DNA from 2 places in the Pedococcus sp. P5_B7 genome. Region 2 is predicted to be linked to the other one. Evidence: riboswitches for the same ligand, from Rfam matches in the RefSeq annotation. Region 2 holds a riboswitch; the other holds the start of a gene.
The links. A riboswitch is a leader RNA that binds a small molecule or an ion and turns the genes downstream of it on or off. The one in region 2 is predicted to bind thiamine pyrophosphate.
Positions count from the first base shown of each region.

Region 1 (15,715 bases), 160 kb from region 2:
CCCAGCTTCTGAGACTCCTCGGAGAGCTTCGAGGTCTTGGCCGAGATGTCCTCGGGCGTGGCGCCCGACTCCGGCTTCAGGGCCTCCTTGAGGTCCGCGAGGGCAGCGTCGACGTCGGCACGACCGTCGGCCGGGAGCTTGTCGGCGTTGTCGCCCAGGAACTTCTCGGTCGAGTAGACGAGGTTCTCGGCGGTGTTGCGGGCCTCGGTCTCCTCGCGACGCTTCTTGTCCTCGTCGGCGTGGGCCTCGGCCTCCTTGATCATCCGCTCGATGTCCTCCTTGGCGAGGGCGGAGCCACCGGAGATGGTGATCTTCTGCTCCTGGCCGGTGCCGCGGTCCTTGGCGGACACGTTGACGATGCCGTTGGCGTCGATGTCGAAGGTGACCTCGACCTGCGGCACGCCACGCGGAGCCGGCGCGATGCCGCTGAGCTCGAAGGTGCCCAGCTGCTTGTTGTGCTGCGCGATCTCACGCTCGCCCTGGAAGACCTGGATCAGCACGCTCGGCTGGTTGTCCTCGGCAGTGGAGAACACCTCGGAGCGCTTGGTCGGGATGGCCGTGTTGCGCTCGATGAGCTTGGTGAACAGGCCGCCCTTGGTCTCGATGCCGAGCGACAGCGGCGTGACGTCGATGAGCAGGACGTCCTTGCGCTCACCCTTGAGGACACCGGCCTGCAGGCTCGCGCCCACGGCCACGACCTCGTCGGGGTTGACGCCCTTGTTGGGCTCCTTGCCGCCGGTGAGCTCCTTGACGAGCGTGCTCACGGCGGGCATGCGGGTCGAGCCACCGACGAGGACCACGTGGTCGATGTCGGACAGCGCGATGCCGGCGTCCTTGATGACGTTCTGGAACGGCTGACGGGTCCGGTCGAGCAGGTCCTTGGTCAGCTGCTCGAACTGGGCGCGGCTGATCGTCTCCTCGAGGTGGATCGGGCCGTTCTCGGACATCGAGAGGTACTGCATCGACACGTTGGTGCTGGTCGAGGAGGAGAGCTCCTTCTTGGCCTGCTCCGCCGCGTCCCGCAGCCGCTGCATCGCGATCTTGTCCTTGGACAGGTCGACACCCGAGGTGTTCTTCACGGTGGTGAGGAGGTGGTTGACGATGCGCTCGTCCCAGTCGTCGCCACCGAGCTGGTTGTCACCGCTGGTCGCGCGGACCTGGATGGTCGAGAAGCCGTCGTCCGGGTCCTTGCCGACCTCGAGGAGGGACACGTCGAAGGTGCCACCACCGAGGTCGAAGACGAGGATGAGCTCGTCCTCCTTGCCCTTGTCGAGGCCGTACGCGAGCGCCGCGGCGGTGGGCTCGTTGATGATGCGCAGGACGTTGAGGCCGGCGATCTCACCGGCCTCCTTGGTGGCCTGGCGCTCGTGGTCGTCGAAGTACGCGGGGACGGTGATGACGGCGTCGGTCACGTCCTCACCGAGGTAGGACTCGGCGTCGCGCTTGAGCTTCTGCAGGATGCGGGCGCTGATCTCCTGCGCGGTGTAGGTCTTGCCGTCGATCTCCGGCGACTTCCAGTCGGTGCCGATGTGGCGCTTGACGGAACGGATCGTCCGGTCGACGTTGGTGACGGCCTGGCGCTTGGCGATCTCGCCGACCAGCACCTCACCGCCCTTGGAGAACGCCACGACGGACGGGGTCGTGCGACCGCCCTCCGCGTTGGCGATGATCGTCGGCTCCCCGCCCTCGAGGACGGCGACGGCCGAGTTGGTGGTACCGAGGTCGATGCCGACCGCACGTGCCATGGTGAATCTCCTGTTGCGTTGGGGTTGAGTTGCCTGCACTCAAGTTAGGAGCCGGTATGCCGCATGGCAAATCCAAGCGCCAAACTTGCGTTCACTTCGCTCAACTTCGTGCGGGAGGAGATTGTTCCCGCAGATGACAGGATCTGTCGGTCAGTCCTCGCCGCGGGCGACGCCGTGCCAGTAGGCGGCGATCTCGCTGCCCTCGCGGAGGACGGCGTCCGGCTCGGGCGGGGCCGGCCAGAGCTGCAGGAGGTAGCGGTCGGGCGCGGTCTCGTCATCCTCCGGGGTGTCGAGCTCCTGCCCCTCGTCCATCCCGGCGACGCAGTAGCGCGCCCGGTGCCACCCGGGCTGGGGGATCGTGCACCCGTAGGCGCTCTCGAAGGTCGCGATCGTCAGGTCGGGCGTGGACAGCTCGACCGAGACCTCGACGACGTCCTCCCACTCCTCGTCGACCTCGGGCGCGTCCTCGCTCCACGTGACGACCAGGGGGACCTCGCCGGTGTGGAGCCCCGTCACCATGCCGAGCTGGTGCGGGACCTGCGCGCCGACGAGCCCGTTGGCCTGACCGCGGCGCGCCCCGACCAGGTCGTCGGACTCGTCGCCACTGCCGTCCGGGTCTGAGTAGAGGTCGATGAAGCCGTAATGGACGTCGACGAGACCTGCGAACACCTCGGGCATGCGGCCAGCCTCTCGCGGCTGACCCGGAGCGAGCAATCCGCCCGCGACTTCTGGCCGACGGTGTCGCACAACGGGCGGGTTTCGGAGTGGTCTTGAGGCACCAGTGGCCAGAAGTCGGGGGGTCAGGGGGTGTGGGTGGCGAGGAACCGGGTCAGCGAGTCGCCCCAGGCGGCCCAGCCGGCCGGGTTGGGGTGGTAGACCTCCGCCTGTCGTCCGCCCTTGGTGCCGAACCCGACGAACCACGGGCCTGCCTTCGAGCCGGCCGGGGCCTTGGCGCCGAGCTCGTGGCCCGCGAAGACGGTCGCGGCCGAGGTGTCGAGGTAGGTGCGCTCACGCCCGGGGCCTGATGCCCTGACGGCGTCGACCACTCGTTGCTGCACCGCCGTGCCGGCCTTCCCGAGCGCGCGGATCCCGCGGTTCGCGTCGTAGCCGCCCTGCTCCATCAGCGGTCGGTCGGGCGCGAGGAGGGGATAGCTGCGCAGGACGAGGGTCGCGTCGGGCCGCATCCGCGAGCGCACCTGCGTGAGCGCGACGGTGAGGTCGGACTGCAGTTGGGGCAGTAGGCGGTTCGCGCGGGAGATGCCGTCGGCGCAGCCCCCGTCGGCAGTGCCCGTGCCGAACAGGAAGCACTGGAGCACGATGCTCCCGAAGCCGACGTCGTTGCCGCCGATGGTCAGCACCACCACGTCTGCCGTGCGGTCCACGACGTCGACCTGGGCGGGGTGGGCCTGGTCACGGGCGTGGGTCAGGTCCGCCACGACAGCCCCGCTGCACGAGACGTCGACGACCACGGCCCGCACCTGCGCGGCATACCGGCGTCCTGCGCTCAGCGGCGTGCGGAAGCACGCGTCGACGTAACCCCCGGCACCGTTGCCCGCCGAGTAGGAGTCACCGAGCAGCACGACCTTGTCGAGCCGTTCGAGGGGTGGCGGCGCAGGGGTGCCGCTCGACCCCGCGACGGCCAGCCCGGCACCACCGAGCACGGACACGGCCAGGAGGGGCACGGCGAGCCTGGTCCACCGCATCAGCCGCACCTCCTCACCGTCGGGCTCTCACGCTACGTCGACACCCTGCGCGTCAGCCGACCGCCTCTGCCGGATGAGGGATCCGGTCGTGGCACCTTCCCGTCCGTCCGAGGTATGCCCCGTGGACTGTCAGTGGGTCCACCTACCGTGTGCGTCATGGCCGAGAAGCGTCCGTCACACCTGAGGGTGGTCCCCACCCCGTCCGCCCCCGGGCGGACTCCTGAGGTCTCGCGCGCCGACACCGACCCAACCGGGAACTACTGGGCCGAGCTCCAGGCCCTGCGCGACGAGCGCCGCAGACTACGCGCCGGCTGACCCCCGGCTGGTTCGGTTCCGCTCGGGTAGCGTCGCCGCTCGTGGACGACCGACTCTTCGCGCGCACCGTGGCCGGGCTGGCGGCCCACGACGCCGACCTCGCCGCGCTCGTGGCCGCCCACGGCATACCTCCGCTGTGGCTGCGGCCACCAGGCTTCGCGAGCCTGGTCCTGTTCATCCTCGAGCAGCAGGTCTCGCTCGCGTCGGCGGCCGCGGCGTATCGCAAGGTGCTCGAGCGCGTGGGCACGATGGTGCCCGAAGCCCTGCTCGAGACCACGCCGGACGACCTGCGGGTCGACGGGGTGTCCCGCCAGAAGGATCGCTACCTGCGGGCGTTGGCCGCCGCGGTCGTGACCGGCGAGCTCGACCTGCTCGGGCTGGTCGCCCTGTCCGACGACGAGGCGCGACGAGCGCTCATCGCCCTGCCGGGCATCGGACGCTGGACGGCCGACGTCTACCTGCTCGCCTGCCTGGGCCGTCCGGACCTCTGGCCGGTCGGCGACCGAGCACTGCAGGTTGCTGCGGCCGAGGCACTGGGGCTCGACGACGTGCCCGACCAGGCCGCGCTGGAGGCGCTGGGCGAGAGGTGGCGACCGCACCGTTCGACCGCGGCGCGGCTGCTCTGGCACGGCTACCTCGTGCGGCGCGGCCGGTCGGAGACACCACTCAGCGTCCTCGGCTGACCCACGACCCGCTGGTGGACGGAGCGCGGCGTCAGCCGGCAGTGACCTCGCGGGCGAGGGCTGGTGGCATGTAGTCGTAGCGGACGAAGCTGCGGGTGAAGGTGCCGGTGCCGTGCGAGACCGAGCGCAGGTCGACCGGGTAGCGGGCGAGCTCGTGGGCCGGCACCTCCGCGTGGATGACGGTGCGCCCACCCACGTCGGAGGGCTCGGTGCCGTGCACCTGGCCCCGACGGCCGCGCAGGTCGGCCAGGACCCCGCCGACCGCGTCGTCGCTGACCTCGATGTGCACCTCGTCGACGGGTTCGAGCATGGCGACCGTGGAGTCGTTGGCCGCCTCACGCAACGCCATGCCCGCCGCGGTCTGGAACGCCATGTCGGAGGAGTCGACCGAGTGGGCCTTGCCGTCGACGAGGGTGATCCGCACGTCGACCACGGGGTAGCCAGCCAGCACCCCTCTCTCGAGCTGGTTCCGGGCGCCCTTCTCCACGGAGGGGATGAAGTTCCGGGGCACCGCGCCGCCGACGACCTTGTCGACGAACTCGATGCCGGCGCCGCGCTCCAGGGGCTCGATCTCGAGGTGACAGACGGCGTACTGGCCGTGCCCACCCGACTGCTTCACGAGCCGGCCCTGCACCTTGGTGGGCCGGACGAAGGTCTCGCGCAACGAGGTGCGCACCGGCTCGACCTCGACGGGGACGTGGTAGCGGGAGTCGAGGGTGGCGATCAGCTGGTCGACGTGCGCCGGGCCCATCGCCCACAGCACGAGCTGGTGGGTCTCGGCGTTGTGCTCGAGCCGCATCGTGACGTCCTCGGCCACCACCCGTTGCAACGCGGTCGCGAGCTTGTCCTCGTCGCCCTTCGACCTGGCGTGGATCGCCACGGGCAGCAACGGGTTGGGCAGCAGCCAGGGCTCGACGAGGGCCGGCTTGTCCTTGCGCGACAACGTGTCCGAGGTCTCGGCACCGGCGAGCTTGGCGACGACGACCACGTCACCGGCGATCCCGGCGGCGATCGGTCGCGTCTCGTCGCCCACGGGCGCTGAGAGTGGTCCGATCCGCTCGTCATCGGTGTCGTGGTCGGCGTGCTCGTCCACGAGGTGGCTCGCGAAGTGCTGGAGGTGACCGGAGATGTGCACCGGATCGTCGGGTCGCAGCGTGCCGGAGAACACCCGCACGAGTGACTGACGTCCGACGAACGGGTCGGTCGTCGTGCGCACGACCTCGGCCACGAGTGGGCCAGCGGGGTCGCAGGTGACCGGGCCGAAGTCACCGCCAGCCGGGGTGTAGACCGTGGGCACGGCTGCCCCCACAGGAGACGGGAAACCCCTCTCGCACAGCTCGAGGAGCGCCCCGACGCCGATGCCGCTCGGAGCGTGGGTCGGCAGGATCGGGAAGAAGCGGGCCGTCGCGATGGCGAGGCGCAGGTCGCCGGAGACGGCCTCGGTGTCGACCTCTTCGCCCCCCAGGTAGCGCTCGAGGAGCCCTTCGTCCTCGGACTCCTCGATCACGGACTCGATCAGCTCGCCCCGCTGGGCGTCGATCAGCTCTCCCTCGTCGGTGCTGGGCTCCCGGTCGGCCTCACCGCCACCGGGGCGCTGCTCGGTCACGCTGCGGCGCAACAGGTTCAGCAGTCCGGTGACCGCGCCGTCGACCACCAGCGGCAAGGCCAGTGGCTCGGCGTCACCGAACGCCCGCTGGCACCCGGCGACGGTCGCCTCGAAGTCGGCCCGCGCCTGCTCGAGGCGCGTGATGGCGACGGCGCGCGGCATACCGAGCACCTCGCACTCGCGCCACAGCAGCCGGGTCGGCTCGTCCACGCCGTCAGCCGCGGCCACGACGAAGATGGCCGCGTCGGCAGCCCGCAGCCCGGCCCGCACGTCGCCCATGAAGTCGGGGTGACCGGGGGTGTCGAACAGGTTGAGGGTGACCTCACCGCTCGGGATCGAGGCGGCCGTCAGGGACTGGGTCGCGGTGAGGTCGCCCCCTTCACGAGCGCGGCGGCCCGGGATCCGGGCCGCCACGAGCTGGTCGAACAGTGCCGTCTTGCCGGCCCCGCTCGCTCCCACCAGGACCACGTTGCGGATCTGCTCCGGCGAGGAGGGGCCCGCGGCGTCGCTGACACGGTTCATGGAAGTCACCTTGCTCCGGTCCCCACCGCGCCGCAAGAGGTCTCCGCCGCCGGCACCAGGCCACGCTACGGCCCCAGGGCTCCGATCGGGATGACGACGATGCCGTCCTCGCGCGTGTAGCCGTAGCCGCCCGCCGCGGTGATGACGCCGAGGACAGCGGGTTTGCCGATCTTGTCTGTGTCGACCTTGGCGGCGAACCTGCGCAGACCAGCCGCTCCGTCGTTGACGCCTTGCTCCCCGCCGAGCTTGACCTCGAAGGCTCCCCAACCGCCGTCCCGAAGCTGGATGACGATGTCGACCTCGAGGGAGTCGCTGTCGCGGTAGTGGTGAATGGTCGCGTCGAGTGGGGTTGCGTAGACGCGGGCGTCCCTGACGACCAAGGATTCGAAGAGGAGTCCCAGGTAGCTCAGGTCGTCCAGCAGCCGGTTCGGTCCAGCACCCACGGCGGCCGCCGCCAGAGAGGGGTCGATCAGGTGGGTCCGGCTAGCGGTGCGCAGGGTCGCCCGGGACCGCAGGTGGGTGCTCCACGGCGGCTGCTCCTCCAGGACCATGAGTCGTCGCAGCCCATCGAGGAAGTCGTAGATGGTGGTGCGCGCGATGGTGCCCTCTTCGCCTTCGACTTCGGCGGCCAGCCTGGCGATCTTCTGCTCCATGGCGACGTTGCGAGCCAGCGCCTGGAGGAGTCGCTGGACGAGGGCGGGGTTGCGCCGGCTTCCATCGACACGGGAGATGTCGACCTCGGCGATGGTGCGCACGTAGTCGGCGTTGGCCTGCGCGGCGGCAGCGATGGGCAGGTTGAGGTTGAGTGGCCAGCCGCCCCGGACGACGAGCTCGGCGATGTCGGGGACAGTGAGAGGCGCGGTGGCAGTGGGCCGCTCACCGGCGAGCAAGGCTGCCAAGGACATGGCCCCGTTGGAGTGCCCGCTCTCGAACAGACTCATCGGGCGCATGATGAGACGGGCGAATCGCCCAGCTCCGGTATGGCGCCGTGCGTCGTCTTCGGGCACGGCTGATCCGGTCAGCACGTACTGGCCTGGGGAAGCGCGCCGGTTCACTTCGCTGCGGACGTGGTTCCAGACGCGGGTGGCTTCGAGCTGCCATTCGTCGACGAGCTGAGGAGGGTGGCCGTTGAGGACGAGCGCAGGGTCGACACGGACCGCCTCCAAGGCCCCCTGATCGGTATCGAGGTACACCTGGCTCGCCGTGAACTGCTCGGCCGTGAACGTCTTGCCACACGCTTTGGGACCTTCGACGAGTACTGCGCCGGCGGACTGCAAGCGGAGCTTCAGGACTTCATCGAGCACACGTGGTCGGTATTCACGCGCCGTGCCAGCGAGGGTGCCCATGCAGTCAGGCTACACTTCACGCGTCCTGAAGGCTACACTTTGAGAACCCATTGAACTACACTCCGGGCGATTCATAGGCTACACTTCGGAATCTGTGCCTCTCCGTGGATGCATGACCCACCGCGCCGCACGAGGTCTTCGAAGCCGGCACTCGGGTCAGCGAACGAGGACCGCCACCGCGAGAGGGAGCACGCTGGCGGCGACCACGAGCCAGTCGGCTCGTCGCCAAGGGGCGGGCTCCGCCCAGGTGCGCCGGTATGCCGTGGCGAACCCCCGCGAGTCCATCGCCACGGCGAGCGCGGCCGCGGACTGCAACGAGCGGACGAGCATGCCGATCGTCAGGGCCGACAGCTCGGCGAGCACCGATCGAGGCGAGCGCGCGGAGGCTCCGATGCCACGCACCCGGCGGGCCCGGGCGATCTCGGACCAGATCTCACCGAAGGTGTGCACCCGCTGCAGTGCCGCGGCCACGGCCACGACCGGGCGGGCGGGAAGGCGGAGCCGCTGCCCCAGGTGGTCGCCGAGGGCGTCGGCGTCGACGTGCTGGATCAACACGGCCGAGGGGAAGACGATGATGAGCACCCGCAGGCCCGCGGTGAAGGCGGTGTCGGTGTCGTGGCCCCCGAGCAGCCAGGTCGACCAGGCCACGGACAGGGCGCCCAGCACCCCGGGTCCCAGGCGCAGGAGGACTCCCCGCAGCCGACCGGTGGGGGCCGGTCCGTGTCCTGGCGCCCAGAGTGCGATCACCGCGAGCACGGCCTGGGCCGCGAGCACGACCAGGCTGGTGGACCACCGCGGCGAGACGACCCCCGCGGGGATGGCGAGGCTCGACCCCGCCAACAGCGACAGGGGTCCCGCCCGGGCCACCACCGGGCGGCGGCGGGCCGGCGCGGGTGGCGGCTGGACCGGTCGCTCGATCACCGTGACCGCGTCGGCCCGACTGGTCACGGCGTCGTCGTGCGTGGTGAGGACGATCGCCGTCCCGGTGTCGCGCAGCGCCTCGACGATGCCCATGACGGCAGCCCAGGTGAGCCGATCCTGACCGACGGTGGCTTCGTCGGCACACACCAACGCCGGCTGGTGGACCACCACCGACGCCATCGCGAGCCGACGCTGCTCCCCACCCGAGAGGTGTCGGGGGTCGGCCTGCTCCAGATGAGCGAGGCCGAGGTGGGCCAGCAGCGCGCGGGCCCGCTCCAGTGCCTCGGACTCGACCAACCCGACCGCTCGCGACGTGGTCATCACCTCGTCGAGCACGGTGTGGCTGACGATCGTCGAGCTGGCCCACTGCGGCACCCAGGCCACCCGGCGGGCCAGGTCGACCGTGCCCAGCCCACGCGGGTCGCGCTCCCCCTCGACCGCGAGGTCGGGCCGCAGCCGAACCTCGCCGCCTTGCCGCTGCAACAGCCCGGCCAGCGCGAGCAGGAAGGTCGACTTCCCGGCGCCACTGGGGCCCACCAGGGCGTGCACCTGTCCGGCGCGAGCCTGGAACCACTGGTCCTGCACCGCGACCGTGGTGCGGGTCGATCCGTCGAGTGCGCGCACCGACCGGCTGATGGTGACGTCTGCGGCGTCGAGGGTCAGCACGTTGGCGCCCGTCGACGACGGCTCGAACACCCCAGCCGGTATGCCGCGCGGTTGCGGGTCCGGGATCCCTGGCACCCAGATGCCTTGGGCTGCAAGAGATTCCCCGTGCAGGGCCAGCACCGAGGCGGTCTCCCCGTCCGCCACGATCCGGCCCGTCGAGTCGAGCACGACCAGCCTGTCGACCAGGTCGAGCCAGGGGCCGAGCCGGTGCTCCACGACGACCGTCGTCAGGCCTCGGGACCGCGTCACCCAGTCGACCGTCGCGCGCACGGTGTCGGCGTTCGCGGGGTCGAGCATCGCCGTGGGTTCGTCGAGCAGCAGGACCGCGGGCTCGAGGGCGAGCGCTCCCGCCAGGGCGAGCCGTTGCTGCTCACCCCCGGACAGGGCGTGCGTGGGGGTGTCCTGCGGCATCTGGAGACCCACCGCGGCCAGCGCGGCCGTGACGCGCGCCGGCATGTCGGCGCGCGGCATACCGATGTTCTCGAGGCCGAAGGCCACGTCACGTCCGACGGTCGCCGACACGATGCCCGTGCCGGGCTCCTGGAGGACGAGGCCGACATCGCCGGCACGGGTCCCCGGGATGGCACCGTCGAGCAGCACGGTGCCACCGCGCTCACCCGAGTCGGCGACCTCAAGCACCCCGGCCAGCCCACGCAGGAGCGTGGACTTGCCGGAGCCGCTCGGGCCGACAAGGAGGACCCGCTGGCCGGCCGGGATGTCGAGGTCGAGTCCGGGGATGACCGGGTCGCGACGCCCGTAGGGCCGCCAGGTCAGTCCCCGGACCTCGAGGTGCCCCCGACGCCCCGATGAGGCGCCGGGACCGGGGTGATCAGACAGCGCGTGACTCCCGGGCTTCCTGTCCTGCGGGGAAGGCACCCAGTGCGCCAGCCCGTGCGAGCGCCTTGGTCAGCAGCCAGCCACCCGCACCGGCGACGAGGCCTCCGCTGAAGGTGAGGATCCCGGCATACGCGAGCTTCCAGGTGAGTGCCCAGTCCTTGATCCAGTTGGTCGACTCGTACCCGGCCTCGAGCGGGCCTGCGAGCGCCCCCGCGGCCACTGCCGCGACCAGTCCGAAAGCGGTATAGCCGAACAGGGCGAAGGCCAGCTCGGTGCCAACCCCCTGGACGACTCCGGAGACCAGCGTCGTGGCCCCCCACTGCGTGCCGGGGAGCATCGAGACGAGCGCGGCGATGACCTCGCAGGCCAGCGCTGCTCCCGGACGCCGGATGACCAGACCGCCCACGACGCCGGCCATGAACCAGGGCCCGGCGAAGAGGCCGGACAGCGGCGGGAAGCCGACGCTGATGGCGTTGGCCGGGGCTTCGTAGGCAAGGCCCCAGCCCCAGTAGGCGATGCCGAACGCGGCGCCGAGGAACGTGACCGTGAGCAGGTCGACCGTGCGCCAGCCGGTCAAGGGCGCCGCCGCGCGGATGCTGCGGCGGCGGGGCGTGGTGGGTGTGGATGAGGTGGTGTCGGCCGAGGCCGGGGTGTTGGTGGTGCTCATGTGTCCTTCTCCCGTGGAATCCGGTGGATACCTCGGGGAGACAGCTGCCGAACGAGGAGCACCTGTGGTGGCGCACTCGCCCGACAGGTGTCTGAGATCTCGACTCCCTACGCCGGTGCGAACCGGATCAGGTGTGAGGGTCTGCGGTCTCCCGCACTCTCAGCGCTCACGCGCTCCCCTGTCGTTACGCGTCGAAGACTACTCCACGATGTGACAGGGTGGAGGCGCAGGTCAGCAGCAGTTTGCGGCGGCCGGAGGGCGATCGGAACGGAGAGGTGCGACATGGGACCACTGGTGTGGCGAGTGCTCGGGACCGGGTCGGCGGTGCTCGCCGGCGTGATCGCCAACAAGCTGGTCACCACCGTCTGGAAGAAGGCCGGCCGTGACGCCGTGGTCGACCCCCGCGACCCGCGGACGCCGTGGAAGGACGCCGTCGCGTTCGCGGCGCTGACCGGGCTGGCCGCCGGCGCGGCCAGGGTCATCGCGACCCGCAAGGCGGCCGAGTACTACCAGAAGTCGGCCGGCCACCTCCCCAAGGCCATGCAGGAGGGCGACGCCTGACGCGTCGCTACAGGTCGAGGGCCCGGGCGATCGGGACACCGGCGCGGTAGGGCAGGTGGACGTGCGAGGGCGCGTCGAGCACCGTCAGGTCTGCCCGCGCGCCGACCTCGATGCGACCGATGTCGTTGCGCCGCAACGACTTCGCTGAGCCGACGGTGGCAGCGAGCACGGCCTGACCGGGCGTCAGCCCCATCTCGCGCACCGCGAGCGCGATGACGAACGGCATCGACGACGAGTAGCAGGTGCCGGGGTTGCAGTCGGTCGCGAGCGCGATCGACACCCCGGCCCGCAGCAGGGCGGCCGCGTCCGGGTAGGGCGACCGGGTCGAGAACTCGACGCCCGGCAGGAGGGTGGCCACCGTCGTGTCGGCCGCGCCAGAGAGCGCCTCGACGTCCGCGTCGGACAGGTAGGTGCAGTGGTCCACGCTGGCCGCGCCCAGCTCGACCGCGAGGCGCACGCCGGGTCCGTGGCCGAGCTGGTTGCCGTGCACCCGCAGCTCCAGCCCCGCCTGTCGTCCGGCGACCAGCACCGCGAGCGCCTCGTCCTCGGTGAAGGCGTGGGCCGAGTGCGGCTCGCAGAAGACGTCGACCCACCGTGCGTGCGGGACCGCAGCCTCCAGCATCGGCCCGGTGACCAGCTCGAGGTATGCCGCGCGGTCACCGGCGTACTCGCGTGGCACCACGTGCGCGCCGAGGAAGGTGGTCTCCGGGGTGAACTCGCGGGCGATGCGCAGCGCCCGGGCCTCGTCCTCGACCGTCAGGCCGTATCCGCTCTTGATCTCGACGGTCGTCGTGCCCTGGGCGCGCATCTCCCCGACCCGGGCGGCGACCAGCGCCCGCAGCTCGTCGTCGGTGGCGTCTCGGGTCGCCGCGACCGAGACCCCGATCCCACCCCCGTCGTAGGGCGTCCCCGCCATGCGGGCGGCGAACTCGTCACCGCGGTCACCGGCGAACACGAGGTGCGCGTGGGAGTCGACGAAGCCGGGGAGCACGGCCCGACCGTCGACGTCGAGGACGCGGTCGGCCGCCGGCGCCTCCCTGGACGAGCCCACCCAGACGATCCTGCCGTCCGCCACGACGACGGCGGCGTCGTGGCGCAGGCCCAGCCCGTCTGGTGTGGTCCCGTCGCAGGTGACGAGCTCGCCGATGCCGGTGACGACGGTGCTGCTCACTGGTGGTCCCTGACGTCGGACAGCGCCTTGCCCAGCATCGCCGCCACGTCACCCAGCCGGTGTCGGCCGGACTCGACCACCACCTGTCCGCCCACGACGACGGTGTCGACATCGGATCGTGTTGCGCTGTAGAGGATCTGACCCGCCTTGGCGCCCGCCGTGTTGACGGTGTCGGTGCGGACCACGACGAAGTCGGCGGCCGCGCCGTCGGCGATGAGCCCGGCATCCTGCCACCCGAGGCTGCGGTAGCCGTCCACCGATGCGGCGGTCATCAGCTCGTCGGGTGTGAAGCGGCCGCGCTCGTTGCTGGCCAGTCGCTCGTGCATCTCCAGGCCCCTGACCTCCTCGAACGGGTCGATCACGGCGTGCTGGTCGGAGCCGAGCGAGAGCCGGGCGCCCGCCTCCGCCAGGGCACGCGCGGGGCCGATGCCGTCCGCGAGGTCGCGCTCGGTCGTGGGGCAGAAGCAGGCGGTCGACGAGGACCCACCGAGCAGCTGGATGTCGTGGTCGGACAGGTGGGTGGCGTGGACCGCGCTGAACCGGTCGCCCAGCAGCCCCGCCTCGTCGAGCAGCTCGGTGGGCGTGGCGCCGTAGAACATCTGGGTGGCGAGGTTCTCGGCGGGCTGCTCGCTCACGTGGGCGTGGACGATCCGGCCGCGGGTGACCTCGGCCATCGCCCGCAGGTCGTCGCGGGGCACGGCGCGCACCGAGTGGACGGCGGCACCGATCCGGGTGGTTGCGTCGGGGCTGAGTGCTGCTACTCGCGTGGCCCACCGGTCGACGTCGCCGTCGGTGAAGCGACGCTGGACGTCGTCGAGCGGCACGTGGCCGTCGCCCGCCAGACCACCGGCGAGGTAGCAGGTGTCGAGCAGCGTCAGCCGCAGGCCAGCCTCGCGAGCGGCCTCGATGAGCGCTGCCCCCATCGCGTTCGGGTCCGCGTAGGGCCGCCCGGACACGTCGTGGTGCAGGTAGTGGAACTCCCCGACCACGGTGGTGCCGGACAGCACCATCTCGGCGAACACCGCCCGGGCGAGGGCGAGGTAGGTGTCGGGCGTGAGGTGCCGCGTCACGGCATACATCTGCTGTCGCCAGGTCCAGAAGTTGCCGCCGTCGCCGTGGGTGCGGCCGCGCAGGGCGCGGTGGAAGGCGTGGCTGTGGGCGTTGGCCAGCCCGGGCAGGACGACTCCGTGGAGTCGCACGTCGCCGGCCTCCGCCCACGCGCGACGGCGCACCCCTGCGAAGACGCCGTCGACGACGTCGAACCGCACGTCGGTGGCCAGGCCCGTGGGGAGCCAGGCGTGCTCCGCCCAGTAGGTCGTCATGCCGCGTCCCCGGCGAGGTCCTCGAGGACCGCGGTGAGGGCGGCGACCCCTTCGAGGCAGTCGGACGTCTCGGCGAACTCCTCCGGGGAGTGCGAGACGCCAGTGGGGTTGCGGACGAAGAGCATGGCGGTGGGGATGCCGGCGTTCGCGAGGATGCCGGCGTCGTGCCCCGCCCCCGTGCCCAGCACTGGTATGCCGCCGAGCCGGGTGCCGAGCCGTGCGCTCAACGAGGTGTCGAACGGCGTGGACGGGGTCCACGACTCCTGGGTGATCCTGCCGCCCGACTGCTCGACCATGGCGGTGATGTCGGAGACCGCACGACGGACCGCGCGGGGGCTCGCGCCCCGGGCGTCGAGCCACCCGGTGACCGCGCTGGGGATCGCGTTGACGCCACCGGGCGTCACGGCGACCTTGCCGATGGTGGCGACGCACCCGTGCGTGATGGCAGCCTCGCGGGCGGCGAGCACCGCGGCGGCATACCCGAGCATCGCGTCGTGACGGTCCTCGAGCCTGGTCGTGCCCGCGTGGTTGGCCTCGCCGGCGAAGTCGAGGCGCCACCGGCCGTGCGGCCAGATGTCGCTGCCGACCGCGACGGGGTGGTCGAGGTCGATGAGCCCGCGGCCCTGCTCGACGTGCAGCTCGACGAAGCTGCCGATGCGGCGCAGCGCGTCGTCGTCCCGACCGATCTGGTGGGGGTCGCGCCCGGCGGCCTTCAGCGCATCGGCCATCGACGTGCCGTCGGCGTCGGTGAGGCTGCGCGCGCGACGCGCGGTCATGGCTCCGGTGATGACGCGTGAGCCGGCGCAGGCGACCCCGAACCGGGCGCCCTCCTCGTCGACGAAGTTGACGACGCCGATCGGCCTGGACGGCTGGAACCCGTTGGCCTGCAGGGCGTCCACCGCCGCGAGGGCGCTGACGACCCCGAGTGGGCCGTCGAAGGCGCCACCGTCCGGCACGCTGTCGAGGTGGGAGCCGGTGACGACGCCCTTGTCCCCCTTGGCCGCGGCCGAGTCGGGGTCTCCCCACCAGGCCCACTGGTTGCCCATCCGGTCCTCGGTGAGGTCGAGCCCACGCGTCGCGCACTCGCCCGCGAACCACTCGCGCAGGTCGTGGTCCTCGCGCGTCCACGCGAACCGGCGGTAGCCGCCGCTCTGGGCGCTGCGTCCGACCGGTTGCAGGTCAGACCACATCGACTCGAAGCTCACGGTGTCCTCTCAGCTCTGCCCACGCCGACGGCGAGGTCCATGCGACGCTCTGCTCAACCGGCACCGAGACCATTCCACACCAGGGACCGCCGGCGCACGGCAGGACACCGGGCAATGCGTCTCGGATCCCAGACCAACGCCCGGCAGCGGCGTCGCGGCCCGGGACCTAGCATGACGACATGACCCAGGACACCGGCTCCGACCCTGCCCGGGACGCCACCCCGACCGAGGGCGAGGCGCGGGCCGCCGCGGCGCTGGCCGCCAGCGGGATCGAGCACACGACCACGCGGCACGGACGGGTCGGCTCCCTCGTGGAGGCGGCTGCTGCGAGGGGGGTCGAGCCGCAGGACATCATCAAGACCCTGGTCGTGCGGCGCGCCGAGGACGACTTCCTGTTCGTCCTCGTGCCCGGCGGCCGGGAGATCTCCTGGCCCAAGCTGCGGGC
Region 1 covers NZ_JBFULM010000005.1:91,583-107,297, reverse strand. The annotation lists gene dnaK (molecular chaperone DnaK) at 1-1,745, opposite strand, end outside; gene ACXJKD_RS12770 (hypothetical protein) at 1,896-2,423, opposite strand; gene ACXJKD_RS12765 (SGNH/GDSL hydrolase family protein) at 2,546-3,448, opposite strand; gene ACXJKD_RS12760 (hypothetical protein) at 3,605-3,763, shown strand; gene ACXJKD_RS12755 (DNA-3-methyladenine glycosylase family protein) at 3,805-4,446, shown strand; gene ACXJKD_RS12750 (elongation factor G-like protein EF-G2) at 4,478-6,574, opposite strand; gene ACXJKD_RS12745 (ATP-binding protein) at 6,640-7,515, opposite strand; partial or broken gene ACXJKD_RS12740 (ATP-binding protein) at 7,561-7,920, opposite strand; gene ACXJKD_RS12735 (ATP-binding cassette domain-containing protein) at 8,077-10,383, opposite strand; gene ACXJKD_RS12730 (ECF transporter S component) at 10,337-11,011, opposite strand; TPP riboswitch at 11,099-11,201, opposite strand; gene ACXJKD_RS12725 (DUF4235 domain-containing protein) at 11,294-11,572, shown strand; gene hutI (imidazolonepropionase) at 11,580-12,743, opposite strand; gene ACXJKD_RS12715 (formimidoylglutamate deiminase) at 12,740-14,065, opposite strand; gene ACXJKD_RS12710 (allantoate amidohydrolase) at 14,062-15,270, opposite strand; gene ACXJKD_RS12705 (aminoacyl-tRNA deacylase) at 15,450-15,715, shown strand, end outside.
Region 1: it holds a riboswitch for thiamine pyrophosphate, as region 2 does, so the genes downstream of both, ACXJKD_RS12730 (ECF transporter S component) here and thiE (thiamine phosphate synthase) in region 2, are expected to answer to the same signal.

Region 2 (15,715 bases):
CAGGCGGGCTTCGCGGCCGTCATCTGCCGCCCCGAACGCGTCGCCGAAGCCGCCCGTGAGCTGAGCGGCACAGCCGTGGCGGTCGTCACCGCAGTGTGCTGGGACACCCCGGGCACCACCCACTTGGACACGGACAGCATGCTCAGCCAAGCCCTGACGCTGGCCGACCACGGCGCCAACGAGGTGGCCCTGTTAGCCACCAAAGAGCGCATGGCCCCCAGCGGCGCCGAGTTCGAACGGCAGATCAACGCCCTGGTGGCCTGCATGGGCAAGCGAGACGTCCGCGTCCGCGTCATCCTGGACACCGAATACTTGACCCGGCACGACATCGCCACCGCGTGCCGGCAGGCCACCGACGCGGGCGTGTGGATGGCCCAGGGCGGTTCCTGGCGCGGACCGCGGACCGGCTTCACCCAGGTCGAGGCGATGAGAGACTCCCTCGGAGCGGACGTCCTGTTGAAGTGGACCCAGCCGGTCCGGTCCCTCCAGACCCTGCTGCTGTGCATCGCCGAAGGTGTCGAGCGCTTCAACGGTGACGTCGACCAGCTCATGGCTGCAGCGCGCCGCAGCGCTGCAGCGGGCCCAATGATCGTGCCACTGCCCCGCACGGACTACTGACCCGCACGCCCCGCCCGTCACACGCCCGCCCCCACGTGATCGTCGCGTGCGGGGTATGTGGCGCCCATCGCTAGGACCTGCCTGTGTCGCCGCGCCGCGCGGTCAGGGAGCATCATCGGTGCAGCGGCGATTCATGAGTCGGCTGGGGTGTGGGTATCGACGACCTGAATCGCAACAAGCCCTGGGCAGGACTGCTCTTCACAACCCCGGAGTTGTTCACTGCCAGCCCAAACTTTGGTTCGGGCGACCTTGCTAGCACTGTTCGGGAGGTGGTTATCGTTCGGGTACGGAAAGGATGAGCAGGGCGAGGTCGTCGGTCAGGGGGCCGTTGTGGAACTGGTGGGCGGCGGTGGCGAGGTGGTCCGCGGCTGCCTGGGGGTCGGTGTGTGGTCCGCCGGCGAGCAGGCGTGCAGCGCGGTCGGTGCCGAAGAAGGCGTCTTGGTCGCGGGCTTCGACGAGGCCGTCGGTGAACATGCACAGCAAGTCTCCCGGGCGCACGATCACGGTGCTGTCGGTCAGGTGCGGCCGGTCGACCAGGCCGGGGGCGGTTCCCAGCGTGCCTACAGGTTCGACGCGTCCGTCGCGGTGGCGCAGCAGGGGTGGGTGGTGCCCGCCAAGGCAGATGGTGAGCTCCATACCGTCGGCGGTTTCCTGCGCTACGGCGTAGATGAGGGTGCAGTACTGCTCGTCGGGCAGGTCGCGCAGCAGGATTTCGTTGAGCCGGCGCAGTACCTGGCTGGGTTTGTGGTGGGCCAGGGCGAGGGTGCGCAGGGTGTAGCGGATGAGGGCGGTCACGGCGCCGGCTTGGGCGCCCTTGCCTGACACGTCGCCGAGCACGATGCCCCAGTGGGTCCCGTCGATGGGAAAGACGTCGTAGAAGTCGCCGGCGACCTCGTGCGGTCCGCCGGCTGGTTCGTAGAGCGCGGCCAGCGAGCAGCCGGGGATCCTGGGTAGGTGTGCGGGTAGCAGGCTGGAGCGTAGGGTCTCGGCGATACGGGTGCGTTCGTTGAGGAGCTGGCGCATCCGCTCCTCGCTGTTCCGCCGGTCGGTGATGTCTCGTAACGTCACGAGTTCGCCCACCAGCGTCCCGTCGCGACCTCGCACGGCATGACGGCGTATCTCGAAGTGCCGTTGCTGGCCGCCGATGGTGATCTGCCGTTCCAGCGGCCGTTGGTCGAGTACGCGACCTGTTGCCGTGGTGGCTTGCTCGGGCAAGGTCGGGGACAGCATCGGAAGAAGCCGGGTCAGGTCCTGCCCGATCAGGTCTGACCGTTGGCGGCCGAGCACGGTCGTGGCGGCGGGGTTGACGTCGCTGACATGCCCGAAGGCGTCGCACAGAAGTACCGCCTCGGGCATGGTGGCCACGGCCAGGCCCCAGCCCAGTGGGGCGAGATGGATCAGGCGTTCCCGGTACAGTCCGCCGACGAGGACCGCTCCGGTGACGGTGAACGCGAACGGTGTCAGGTCCAGCCGCGAGAACGGTCCGATTTCGAGGTTGTACAGCAGGTTGGCGGCCCACGGCAGGAGCGCCGCGGCGATCATGGTTACCGCGGCGACCCTGTAGGTTCGCGAGAGCCGCCATAGGCTGGTCAGGAACATGGCAGTGGCGGTCAACAGCACCGCGTTGGCGTAGCCGAGGACGGCCCAGAACAGCGGGCCGGAGCCCACTGCCGGGATCTGCCCGGGCGCCGGCGCTTCCTTGTAGTAGCGGATCAGGTCGTGCGTGCTCGGAAGTGCTAGCAGGGCGCAGACAAGGGCAGGTTCCACGGCCAGCACCATCAGTCGCCGGCGGGTGAGCAGGCGGCTGCGGCCGGTGTACTGGGCGACGAAGACCAAGAACGCCGGTGGTAGCACGGTGATCCCGAGGTACTTCAGATCCCCCCACCGGCCGCGGGTCGCCAGGTCCGTCGTGGACAACTCCATGGCGTAGGCAGCCGCCCACCAGGCTGCCGACACCAGAAGCACGGCAAGACTGGCTCCCGCAGCCGACCCGCGCCTGCGTCGAACGTAGGCTGCCATGACGGCCAAGACCAGCGCCGAGCCAACCGCCGAGGCGGTCAGCAGCCGCAGCATGAACACGCACCCTTGGTAGATGCTTGTGACCTCGCCCTAGGCGCCACCGGGCGCCAGAACTGGGGGTTCCAGGCCAAGTAACGCCCACCGATGGCTTGCGGAGGCAGACATGGTGCGGCCGTTGCCGGAGTTCTCGAGCGGTCGCCCATCACGCTGGAGCCGGCGGCCGACGTCGTGATGCCGGTTCTGCAGACCCGCGAGCATGTCGACCAAGGGGCCCGCCCCGACAGGCAAACGTGCCCAGACTCGGCTGCCGCGCCGTAGAGACCAGCGCAACGACGGTGGTCAACGTGTGACGCGTGCGGTCCGCGGTCTACCGAGCCCCTGATAGACCTCAGCTGAACACGGACGCAGGGGCAGGCGGAGCTCGCCACGATCACGGTGTCATTATGTTCGCCTGCGTGATGGGGCACGGCGTGCCGGAGCCACCCCTGGCTACACCCTGACTTGCGCATGAACCCCTCGTTGCGTCGCGGTGCCCGTCCCCGAGGCCCTTCAACCAATCCTCAGGTCCTGCCGCCATTTGCCTGAGTGCGCCCCAGTTCTGTAGAGCACTGCCTTGACTTGGCGAGGCGCCCTCACCCACCCCGTGGGGAACGGTCGCCGGGTCCGGTACCGGGCTTTTGGCCTGCCGGCTCAGCCCTGAGTCGGGCATGCCTCATCATCTCCAAACCACGACCCAACGTCGTGGAAGCCACGCCAACCCGGGTACCCAGGAATACGAACCGACCCATGTGACCTCGTGCTCGAAGCGCCTCAGCGGCCGGCAGCCGGGACGGGCACCGCGCCGAGGCGCGCATTTCCCGGCTTGCTTGGGCGTGGGCCGGCGGGGTCGACAAACCGAGGCGGGTCGTCGCCCTGCCGGTTCACGGGGTGAGATAGACCGAGGCGCCGAGCTCGACGAACTCGCGGGACTTGTCCTCCAGGCCCTTGGCGATGGGGTCCTGGCCATCAAGGCCGTGCTCGGCGGCATATCGGCGCACGTCCTGGCTGATCCGCATGGAGCAGAACTTCGGTCCGCACATGGAGCAGAAGTGGGCGGTCTTGGCCGGCTCGGCGGGCAGGGTCTCGTCGTGGAAGGCGCGGGCCGTGTCGGGGTCGAGGGAGAGGTTGAACTGGTCTTCCCAGCGGAACTCGAAGCGCGCCTTGGACAGGGTGTCGTCCCAGTCGCGTGCCCCGGGGTGGCCCTTGGCGAGGTCGGCGGCGTGGGCGGCGATCTTGTAGGTGATGACGCCGGTTTTGACGTCGTCGCGGTTGGGCAGGCCGAGGTGCTCCTTGGGTGTCACGTAGCAGAGCATGGCGGTGCCGTGCCAGGCGATGTGGGAGGCGCCGATGGCGGAGGTGATGTGGTCGTACCCGGGGGCGATGTCGGTGGCGAGCGGCCCCAAGGTGTAGAACGGCGCGCCGTGGCACCACTCCTGCTGCAGGTCGACGTTCTCCTTGACCAGGTGCAGCGGGACATGTCCCGGACCCTCGACCATCACCTGCACGTCGTGCTCCCAGGCGCGCTGCGTTAGCTCGGCGAGGGTGCGCAGCTCGGACAGTTGCGCCTCGTCGTTGGCGTCGGCGGTGCAGCCGGGGCGGAGCCCGTCGCCGAGGCTGAACGCGACGTCGTACTGGGCGAAGATCTCGCAGAGCTCGTCGAAGTGGGTGTAGAGAAAGTTCTCCTCGTGGTGTGCCAGGCACCACCCGGCCATGATCGCCCCGCCGCGGCTGACGATGCCGGTGATCCGCCGTGCCGTCATGGGCACGTACCTCAGGAGCACACCGGCGTGGATGGTCATGTAGTCGACGCCTTGCTCAGCCTGTTCGATGACGGTGTCGCGGAACACCTCCCAGGACAGCTCGTGTGCCTCGCCGTCGACCTTCTCCAGTGCCTGGTAGATCGGGACGGTGCCGATCGGGACGGGGGAGTTGCGCACGATCCACTCCCGCGTGGTGTGGATGTCCTCGCCGGTGGACAGGTCCATCACGGTGTCGGCGCCCCACTTGGTCGCCCACGTGAGCTTGTCGACCTCCTCGGCGATCGAGCTGGTCACGGCGGAGTTGCCGATGTTGGCGTTGACCTTCACCAGGAAGGCGCGGCCGATGATCATCGGTTCGCTCTCGGGGTGGTTGACGTTGGCGGGGATGATGGCCCGGCCGGCGGCCACCTCGGTGCGGACCAGTTCGACGTCGCAGTTCTCGCGTAGGGCGACGAACTCCATCTCGGGCGTGACTTCGCCTTGCCGGGCGTAGTGCATCTGCGTCACCTTGTTGCCAGGCGTGGCGCGCAGGGTGGGCTGGCGTTCGCCTCGCCACTCGGCCGATGCGGCGCCGCGCCGGATGGCTCCGCGGCCGTCGTCGGCGAGGGTGCGTTGGCGCCCGGTGTATTTCTCGACGTCACCGCGGGCGGCCACCCAGTTCGCTCGCAGCGGCGGGAGGCCCTCCTCGGGGACGCTGCCGGGGCCTGAGGTGTCGTAGAGCCGGTGTGGCGGGTTGGGCACGGGAAGGCCGCCGGGGCCGGTGGAGTCCGAGAGCGCGACCTCGGTGAACGGCACCGACAGGTCGGCGCGGCTGCCTTCGACGTAGATCTTGCTGCGGGCGGTGGTGCTCATGGTTTCCTCCGGTGGTCGGTGATGATCGGAATCAGGGTGGCGGGGGCGTTGGTGGTGATCGGAATCAGGGTGTTGGGGGCGTTGGTGGTGTTCGGGATGGGGTGATCGGGACAGTGGCGGGGCCGGGGAGAAGATGGCTGACGGGACCTGGCCCGCGCCCCATCCGCCAGCCCGCCGCCGCGACCAGGGCGGCACGGACGAAGTCGCGGGCCAGCTCGACCGCGGTGGGTACGTCCGCGCCACGGGCCAGGGCAGCGGCTGCGGCTGCTGCGAAGGTGCAGCCCGTGCCGTGGTCGTTCGCGGTGGGAATCGACAGGGCGCGCAGCTCGACGGTCTGCCCGCGATGCGCGAGGACGTCGACGCGGTGGTCGCCGTCGACCCGGCCGGTCACGACGACCGCGGACGGGCCGAAGGCGAGCAGCGCGAGTGCGTGCGCCCGCTGCTCGGCGCTGCTGGCGGCTCGCGTGGTCCCTAACAGGGTTGCCGCCTCATCGGTGTTGGGCGTGACCAGGAGCGCGTGGGGCAGCAGCTCGCGGGCCAGCACCCTGGCGGCGGCATCGCTGGTCAGCCGGTCGCCGCTGGTGGCGACGAGCACCGGGTCGATCACCAGGCGGGGCAGCAGACCTGCCGCGGCGAGCTCGGCCACCGCCCGCACCGTGCGAGCGTCGCCGAGCATCCCGGTCTTGACGGCGGCGACGGGCAGGTCGGCGAGCACCGCGCGTACCTGCGCCACGACAATCGCCGCGGGCGTCGGGTGCACCGCGTGCACCGCTGTGGTGTCCTGCACGGTGATTGCCGTGATTGCGCTGGTGCCGTGCACCCCGAAGGCGGCGAAGGTCGCCAGGTCGGCCTGGATCCCGGCGCCGCCGCCGCTGTCCGAGCCAGCGATCGTGAGCGCCACCGCCGGAGTGCTCATCCGGTCACCTCGGCGACGAGCCGCGCTGCGATGTTTGCTGGGTCGTTCGCGCGCATGACGGCGCCCATGACGGCGACACCGTGGGCGCCGGCCTCGAGCCATTGGTGAGCCGCGCCGGCCTCAACGCCGCCGAGGGCCAGCACCCGTGGTGCACCGGGGTTGAGGTAGGCCGCCCGTTCAAGTAGGGCGCGCACGCCGTCGACACCGAGGGCCGGTCCGTACCCGGGCTTGGAGCCGGTCGCGGCCACGGGTGAGAGCGTGACGTAGTCGCATCCCTCGTTCGCGGCACGGCGCAGGTCGTCCTCGTCGTGGCAGGACCGGCCGACGAGGACCGGACGCTCCCAGTGCGGGAAGGGGTCACGGGCGCGCAGGTGCACCCCGTCCAACAGGTCGGCTGTCATCGCATCGGGGCCCGGTCCTGGACTCCCGCCGGCCGGTCGCGGCTGGTTGGGCAATGGGGCGGCCCACAGCAGCGCTGCAGGGGAGCCGGCGGCCTGGGCCGCAGCGCGGACCTGCTGACCCAGTGCCCGGCGGGGGCCCGGCGCGAGCTGACGTTCGCGGACCACCACCCCGTCCACGCCGCCCTCGAGCGCGGCGGCAACGGTGGCCGCCAGCGTGCGGCCGTTGCGAACGGCGTGGCCGTCGGTGAGGAGCAGCACGCGGGGCACGGGGACGCTCGCCCGATCTGACCGAGGCCTCATCCCTCGACCAGGCCCTCGAAGGAGGACGACGCCTTGGCCAGGTGTCGGCGCGGGATCCGTCCGGCCAGCCTGGCCAGCCGTCCCGCACGCACCGCATGCCCCATCGCCGCCGCCATCGCCGTCGGGTTTTCGGCCCGGGTCACCGCGCTGGCCACCAGCACGGCGTCGCAGCCCAGCTCCATCGCTAGGGCGGCGTCCGATGCGGTCCCGACTCCGGCGTCGAGGACCACGGGGACCTGGACGGCGTGGCGGATCATCTCGATCGCGTGCGGGTTCCGGATCCCCAGTCCACTGCCGATCGGGGATCCCAAGGGCATCACTGCGGCGCAGCCCACGTCAGCCAGTCGGCGTGCCAGCACCGGGTCGTCGGTGGTGTAGGGCAGCACGGTGAATCCATCGGCGACCAGCCGTTCGGCGGCGTCGAGGAGCTCGACGGCATCGGGCAGGAGGGTGCGGTCGTCGGCGATCACCTCCAGCTTGACCCATGACGTCTCCAGCGCCTCGCGGCCCAGGTGCGCGGTGAGCACCGCGTCCCGTGCCGTGTAGCAGCCCGCGGTGTTGGGCAGGACTCGGACCCCGCACGCGTCCAGCAGGTCGAGCAGGCCGCCCGTGCCGGTGGACGGCACGCGTCGCATTGCCACGGTGACGAGCTCGGTGCCCGAGGCCCGGATCGCGCCTTCGAGCGCACTGAGGCTCGAGGCGCCTCCCGTGCCGAGTAGGAGCCGGGACCCCAGGCGTTCACCACCAAGGATCAGCACGTCGTCGTCAGGATCGTCGTCGCGGCTGTCTGCTGCGATGTCCGGCGGGCCACTGGATCGGACCGTGGCCACCTCAGCCTCCCTGCATCGCGGTGACGACCTCGACCCGGGACTGCTCGGTCAGGTGCGTGGTGGGCCAGGCGTGACGGTGGACGACCTCGCCGTCGACGGCGAGGGCGATGCCACGCCTGGGTAGCTGCATCGCCGTGACGAGGTCGGCGAGCGTGCTTCCGGCTGGTGTTGCGGTTGGCTTGCCGTTGAGCACGATCATCATCGGGTGGCCTCCTGTGGGACGGGTCGGGGCAGGAACCGGGCGGGGGAGCAGGCGGCCGCCGCCTGCGAGCAGGGGCGGCCGTGGACGAGGTCGGCAACGGCCGCCGCGGTCGCCGGAGCCATCAGGACCCCGCCGCGGTAGTGCCCGGTCGCCACGAGCAGGCCCGACACCGATGTCGCGCCGATCAGGGGAAGGTTGTCCGCGGTGCTCGGGCGCAGACGTGCGCAGGCTTCGGCCAGTTCGAGCTCCCTGACCTCGGGCACGACAGTGGTGGCTGCGCGCAGCAGGTCGTGCACACCGCCCGCGGTGATTCGGGTGTCGGGTCCGATGTCCTCTGTGGTGGCGCCGACGACGAGCTCGCCGCCGGCCCGGGGAACCAGGTAGACCTGCTCACCCGCTACTCGCGCTCGCACGGTGCGCGACACGAGACCTGCCGCGCCGCGCAGGCGCAGGATCTGGCCCTTGACGGGGCGGACCGGCGGCACGGTGCCTGGCGGCAGCCCCGGGAGAAGGCTCGAGTCGGCACCGGCCGCGACGACGACGACGTCACAGGGGTGGTGTGACCCGTCGGCTGCGCGGGTGACCGCGACCGCACGCCCGTCGCGCACCACCGGGACTGCGCGGCTGCGGTGCAGGACAACGCCAGCGCCTGCAGTTGCGATGAGGAGCGCGCGGGTCAGCGCGCGGGTGTCGACGCTGTGGTCCCCGGGCACCTCCAGCCCCGCCACCGTCCGCGGCGACAGGGTCGGCTCCAGTGCGCGGGCGGCCCGCCCGGACAGCAGCTCAGTCGAGCGCCCTTCGCGCCCGGTGAGCTCGGCGAAGCGGCGCAGCTCGCGAGCGTCATCCGCGTCGTGGGCGACCAGGATGGTGCCGTGGCGGCGCAGCCCCACCGGTCGCTGTGCCGCCTGCTCCAAGTCCGCGGCGAACCTTGGCCACCTGCGCATCGACTCCAGCCCGAGCCCGAGCACCTCGCTCTCCCCGTAGCCGCTCTCGCTGACCGGCGCCAGCATCCCCGCTGCCGCATGAGTGGCGCCACCGCCAGGGTTCGGGTCGAAAAGCGTTACGCAGCAACCGGATTCGGCGAGCCGCCACGCGATGCTCAGACCGATGACGCCAGCGCCAACGACACACACGGTGGGCCGTGGGGCGCTCATGCGCGGCGTCTCCCAGCCCACGGGGTCATGGCCTCGAGCAGGCGTGCGGTGGCTGCCTGTGGGTCGGCCTCGTCAGACACCGCCGTGACGACGGCAACTCCGTGCGCGCCGGCGCCCATGAGCTCGGCGATGTTCGTGGCATTGACGCCACCGATCGCGAGCACGGGAAGGGGTGCGCCGGAGGTGACGGTACGCAGCCCCGCCGCCCCGAGAGGGTTGGGGAGGCCATTCTTCGTCGCCGTAGCGAAGACCGGTCCGACACCGAGGTAAGCCGCCCCTGCGCGCCCGGCGTCGGCCGCGGCCCGCGGGTGTCGCACGGTTCCGCCGATCACCATGCCGGGACCGGACAGTCTTGTGGCGTCCTCGATTGGCAGGTCGTCCGCCCCGAGGTGGACCCCATCAGCGCTTGCCGCCATGGCAAGGTCAAGACGGTCGTTGACCAGCACCAGGGCGCCGGCGGGGCGGGCCAGCAACAGCACCCGCCGCGTGAGGTCGACCACCTCACGGTCGGTGGCCTGTTTCGCCCGGACCTGAACGGCGATCCGCTGGCCACACGCGCCGCTCGCCGCAAGGGCGGCACGCACCACTGGCAGCGGGTCGCGACCCGATCTGGTGTCAGTGATGAGATGGAGCCGCGGTATGGCCAGTGATGGCCGCCGATGGCGATGAGCATTGGGCACCGAGCTTGCGGTCATCAGACTCCCGACTCCCTGCGCCGGCATGATCCGGATCAGGTTTGGACGGTCGGGGCTGCGTCAGCCCCCTCTCAGCCCGGTGCACCGGACTCCCGTGAAGGACGTGTCCGACCTTAGCCCACACGGTCGGCAGGGTGCTGCCCCTGGTCCGGATCCTGGGCAAGCGGCCTTCGCTGCCACATCCGCGGCTCGTCACGGGTCCCCACGGGCCCGTGAGACTGCCGGACGTGGCTCGTCGCGCGGCAGTTGTGCCCGGAGGGCGTGCAGGCCGATTCAGGCCTTTAGCACCGCTGCGGTTTCGAGTCGACGATGTGGGCAACATGGACCTGACCCTGCCGCGTGATGGCTATCCCCAGTGGCGTGCCGCGTCCGGGTAAGGGGCGCAGGGAGATCGTCAGCCCAGCTGGCAGGCGTGGCCGTGGTGGTCAGACCAAGGCGTGGAGGCGGCGCAGTTGAGCGTGCCGATGCACGGCTCGTGTCGTCCGTCCCGGGAGGTTGCGTCCCTACCGCGGCATCACAGGCTGCATCGCTTTAGTAGCAAGGCGGATGAAGGTCACGAGTTGATGATGAGGTGGCGACCGGCAACGACGAGGTGCAGCTCGTCGCATGCGGCGGCGAACCTCTGGTTGACGTCGCCGAGGAGGTCGGCGTAGAGCCGGGCGGAAGGGTGGGAGCCCACCCCTCCCAGACCTACCTCGTCGGTGACGATCACGATGTCAGGGGGGAGGCCTGCGAGGGTCCGGTCGATCTCGGCGCCCAAGGCCGGCTGCCATGTCGTCGGCGGCTGATCCCACGCCTGCAACACGTCCAGGCGGGCGGCCAGCCAGGTGCCCAAGCTGTCGAGCAGGATCGAGGAACCCGGGTCGGACTGGCTGAACGCCGTGACCAGATCCGTGGACTCGATGGTCTGCCAATGGGGAGAGCGTCGGGCGCGGTGGGCGTCGACGCGGTGTGCCCATTCCGGGTCTGTGCCGTCGGGGACCGCGCCAGTGGCAACCACTGTGACCGGGGTTGCGTCGGCGAGCAGCCTCTCCGCATGGGCGGACTTGCCCGAGCGGACGCCACCCGTCACCAGGATCCTCACGGCGCGATCGTAGGCTACGCGGTGTGAAGGGGTCGCTGCTGGTCGCCGGGACGACTTCGGATGCGGGCAAGAGCGTTGTGACGACCGGGCTTTGCCGGCTGTTGGCCCGCCGCGGGGTTCGCGTTGCTCCGTTCAAGGCCCAGAACATGTCGAACAACTCGATGGTCGTTGCCGGCCCCGATGGTCGAGGCGCCGAGATCGGACGGGCCCAGTGGGTCCAGGCCGTTGCTGCCGGGGCCACGCCCGAAGTGGCGATGAACCCCGTCCTGCTCAAGCCGGGCAGTGATCGGCGCAGCCATGTCGTCGTCAACGGGCTCCCTGCTGGTTCCATCTCCTCGGCCGAGTTCGCAGGGTCGAGAGGATCGCTCGCGAAGGCGGCGTTCGCGGCATACGACGACTTGGTGAGCCGGTTCGAGGTGGTCATCTGCGAAGGCGCCGGAAGCCCCACCGAGATCAACCTGCGCGCGGACGACTACGTCAACCTCGGACTGGCGCGGCATGCCGACATTCCCGTGATCGTCGTCGGAGATATCGACCGAGGCGGGCTGTATGCCGCCCTCCACGGCACCGTGGCGCTCCTGCAGCCGGCCGACCAGCGACTCGTGGCCGGGTTCGTGGTCAACAAGTTCCGCGGCGACGAGACCCTGCTCGAACCGGCCAACCGCGAGATCGAACGCCTCACGGGTCGCGCGGTGCTCGGCGTGATCCCCTGGAGCCAAGAAGCGTGGCTGGACTCAGAAGACGGCCTCGACGTCGCCGGACGAGCCGCCGAGGCCGAGCACCCGCTGGTGGTCGCGGTCGTCCGGTTCCCACGTATCAGCAACTTCACCGACCTGGACGCGCTCGGACTGGAGCCCGACGTCGACGTCCGGTTCGCGTCCCGCCCCCAGGACCTCGCCGACGCCGACCTCGTGGTGCTCCCGGGGACCCGATCGACCATCGCGGACCTTTCCTGGCTGCGGCATCGCGGCCTCGACCGTGCCGTCGTGGCCCATGCCGCGGCAGGAAGGCCCGTGCTCGGCATCTGTGGCGGGTTCCAGATGCTTGGACGCGCGATCCATGACCCGGATGGTGTCGAGGGCCCGGCCGGGACGGTGGCCGAGGGCCTGGGGCTGCTGGACACCACGACCGCCTTCGCGCCCGAAAAGGTCCTGCGCCTGTCGCATGGAACGGCATTGGGTGCGCCAGTGTCCGGCTACGAGATCCACCACGGGGTCACCACCACCTGCGCGGAGGAGGAGTTCTTCGGCGGAGCCCGCCGCCAGCTCGTGCTCGGGACGATGGTGCACGGGAGCTTGGAGTCCGACGAGTTCCGGCACAAGCTCCTGGGCGAGGTTGCCGCGTCGGTGGGGCGCCCGTACGCCGCCAGTGGGGTCAGCTTCGGGGCCGCACGGCAGGCGCGGCTCGACCTCCTGGCTGACCTGGTCGAGGCGTGTGTCGACATGGATGCGATCGACGCACTCATCAACAACGGAGCACCGTCCGGGCTGCCGATGCTGCCACCCGGGGACTCGCGGTGACCGTCCTCCTGCTCGGCGGGACAGCCGAGGCGCGTGCGCTCGCAGAGCTGCTCATCAATGAAGGGGTCAGTGTGGTCTCCTCGCTCGCAGGGCGGGTGGCGAAGCCACGACTTCCGGTCGGAACGGTCCGTATCGGCGGATTCGGTGGCGTGCCAGGCCTGGCCGCCTATCTGCGGGACAACGCGATCTCGCTCGTGGTCGACGCGACGCACCCCTTCGCCGCGGGGATGAGTGCCAACGCCGTGGCCGCGACCCGTGCGACGGGTGTGCCGATGGTGAGGCTGGAGCGGCCGGGCTGGGGTGATGCCCCCGGGTCGGACAGCTGGTACTGGGTCGATGGACACGACGAAGCGGCCGCGACGACAGCCCGTCTGGGAGGACGGCCCTTCCTCACCGTCGGTCGGCAGGAGCTTCCCGCCTTCGCGGTGCCTCTCGTCGATCACCAAGCGCTCGTCCGAGTCGTCGACCGGCCGAGCCTCGAGCTGCCGCCCACCTGGACACTGCTGACCAGCCGCGGGCCCTACCGGGCGGAGTCAGAGCGAGAGCTCATGACCGGCCACGGGGTGGACGTGCTCGTGACGAAGGACTCGGGCGGCTCCTTCACCTGGCCGAAGATGCATGTCGCCGGTGAGCTCGGAATTCCGGTCGTCGTCGTCCGCCGGCACACCCTGACCGGTGAGGTGGAAACCGTCAGCGATCCCGACGACGCCGCGGCTTGGGTGCGAGCGCGGCGCTGACTGCCACTGCCAGGGCCATCCAGCCGACCGCCTCCGCTAGGCACACGGCGCGTGCGACGTCGGTGACGCGCGGCGGTGGTCCCGACCCGAGCTCACCCCGGTTCTCGACCTGGTCGCCATACACGTTCCGGCCACCCAGGGTGACCCCGAGCGCGCCGGCGAACGCTGCCTCAACCACACCTGCATTCGGGCTGGGGTGACCCGCAGCGTCGCGGCGCCAGCTCGTGACCGCGTCCACCGGACGGCCGCCCACGAGCGGGGCCAACAAACTGGCGAACACTCCTGACAGCCGCGCCGGTGCCATGTTGAGCAGGTCGTCGAGTCGAGCCGACGCCCAGCCGAACCGTTCGTACCGGGGGCTGTGATGTCCCACCATCGCGTCGAGGGTGTTGGCCGCCCGGTAGGCAAGCAGGCCAGGCACGCCGAACAGGGCGCCGGCGACCAACGGCCCCACGACCGCGTCAGAGGTATTCTCGGCGACGGACTCAACGGTGGCGCGAGCGATCTCGTCAGGACCCAGACCACTCGGGTCACGACCTACCAAGTGCGTCACCTGGAGGCGTGCCCGCTCGATCTCGCCCCCCTCGAGCAACCGGGAGACTGTCAACGCCTCACGCCCGAGCGACCGTCCCCCGAGCACGGTCCAAGCAGTCACCGCGACCGCGAGCGCTTGAGCGAGCGGACGCTCACGGGTGAGCCGCTCAGCCGCGACGCCAACTGCCGCGGCGGAGCCGACGAGAACCGTCGTGAAGACCGCGCCCTGGCGCCGGCGGTTGGCATACAGCTGATCCTCCAGAGCGGTGGCCACGCGACCGAAGCCAGCGACCGGGTGCCCACGGCGCGGATCGCCGAGGAGCCTGTCGACGAGGAATCCAGCGGCGAGTCCGAGTGCGCGGCTCTGGGCGGGAGTCATCGGCTCAAGCGAGGTCGGACAGCAGGGCGACCTCACGCAGGAGCAGAGCGGCGGATCGCACCAGTGGGACTGCGGCCACCGCGCCACTGCCCTCCCCGAGCCGCATGCCGAGGTCGAGCAGCGGGACAAGCCCGAGCTTGTCCAGTGCGATCGACTGTGCGGGTTCCGTCGAGCGGTGACCCGCCACGAACCATGTCGCTGCCCCGGGAGCCAGTTGGTCGGCCATCACCGCTGCTGCAACCGAGATGAGCCCGTCGAGCAGGACGGGGACACCCGCCGACGCTGCGCCGGCCATGTACCCGGCGGACGCCGCTATGTCGGCACTGCCCAGCGCCGCCAATGCGTCGACGGGATCGAGCGAGCGGGCGGATACCCGAGCCAGGGCTTGCGCGATGACGTCCGTCTTGCGGGCGAGACCGGCGTCGTCGACACCGGTCCCACGCCCGGTGACCTCGCAGGCAGGCAGTCCGTAGGCGTACCCGATGAGGGCCGCAGCCGGCGTCGTGTTGCCGATGCCCATGTCACCGCTGATCAGCAGCTGCGCACCGGCGGCGATCTCCTCGGCTGCGACGGCGAGGCCGACACCGATGGCCTGTTCGGCCTGCTCCCGAGTCAGCGCGTCCTCGAGGTGGATCGCGCCGCTGGACTGGCGCACCTTCAGTGCCGTGACGGAAGTGGGGAGGTCGCTGAGGTCCTCCGCGACACCGAGGTCCAGCACGCGAAGGTGCACGCCGTGCTGGCGGGCCAGGGCGGACACCGCAGCCTGGCCGGCGACGAAGCCCCGGACCATCCCGGCGGTGATGCTCTTGGGGTAGGCGGAGACGCCGTGGTCGCTGACGCCGTGGTCTCCCGCGAAGATCACGGCGCGGACGTGCTCGACCGGCTCGGGTGGCACCGTGCCCTGGGTGGCGGCGAGCCAGGCGCCGAGCTCGCCCAGCTGTCCGAGGGCGCCCGTCGGGGTCGCGAGCGCCCGCAGACGCGCCTTCGCCTCGTCCCACACGTCGGCGGGTGGGGGCGAGACCTGCCCAAGCGACAAGGTCACAGCGCCGTCGCCAGATCGCGCGGCGCCGGCGTGCCGGTCTGCTGCTCGTGGAGTCTGCCGACCAGCGCAGCCAGAACCACGCCCAGGACGGCCCACATCGTGCCCAGCGTCAGCAGGGACGCCCGGCGGAAGTACCACAGGGTGTCGGCCGGGAAGTCGCCGATCTCGTTGACGATCGGCATGACCAAGCCCGCCACCACCACGACGAGGAGGTATGCCGCGGTCGCGATCACCACGGACTGGAACCCTCCGCGGGTCTTCAGCAGGTGCTGGGCAAGTGCGACCGCAGCAATGGCTGCCATGATCGAGATGAGCATGAAGCCGAAGAACAGGCCGGTTCGTGAGCCGATGGTGTCCTCGTTGCCGACGGCTGGGGGAGTGGCGGGGTACTTGAGGAAGGGGACGAACGACACCGCGATGAAGCCGAGCAGCGAGACCAGCAGGGTCGAGGCGCGCGGAGAGAACTTGCCTATGCGGCCGATGAGGCTCGCGGCAACCAGCGCCACGAGGCCCCCGAGCGCGGTGCCGCCGGCGATGGTCCCGGTGGCCAGACCCCAGGTCTTCTGGTTGGTCCGGGAGATGACGGTGCCATCCTCCTCATGGGTGTGGCCGGCGGTTGTTTCGTCGTGTGTG
Region 2 covers NZ_JBFULM010000005.1:249,457-265,171, forward strand. The annotation lists gene ACXJKD_RS13455 (hypothetical protein) at 1-618, shown strand, start outside; gene ACXJKD_RS13460 (histidine kinase N-terminal 7TM domain-containing protein) at 892-2,691, opposite strand; gene thiC (phosphomethylpyrimidine synthase ThiC) at 3,558-5,288, opposite strand; gene thiD (bifunctional hydroxymethylpyrimidine kinase/phosphomethylpyrimidine kinase) at 5,353-6,204, opposite strand; gene ACXJKD_RS13475 (thiamine phosphate synthase) at 6,201-6,863, opposite strand; gene ACXJKD_RS13480 (thiazole synthase) at 6,902-7,735, opposite strand; gene thiS (sulfur carrier protein ThiS) at 7,737-7,937, opposite strand; gene thiO (glycine oxidase ThiO) at 7,934-9,091, opposite strand; gene thiE (thiamine phosphate synthase) at 9,088-9,786, opposite strand; TPP riboswitch at 9,782-9,892, opposite strand; gene ACXJKD_RS13500 (bifunctional adenosylcobinamide kinase/adenosylcobinamide-phosphate guanylyltransferase) at 10,340-10,870, opposite strand; gene ACXJKD_RS13505 (cobyric acid synthase) at 10,894-12,390, shown strand; gene ACXJKD_RS13510 (cobalt-precorrin-6A reductase) at 12,387-13,127, shown strand; gene ACXJKD_RS13515 (cobalamin biosynthesis protein) at 13,081-14,040, opposite strand; gene cobT (nicotinate-nucleotide--dimethylbenzimidazole phosphoribosyltransferase) at 14,045-15,082, opposite strand; gene ACXJKD_RS13525 (CbtA family protein) at 15,079-15,715, opposite strand, start outside.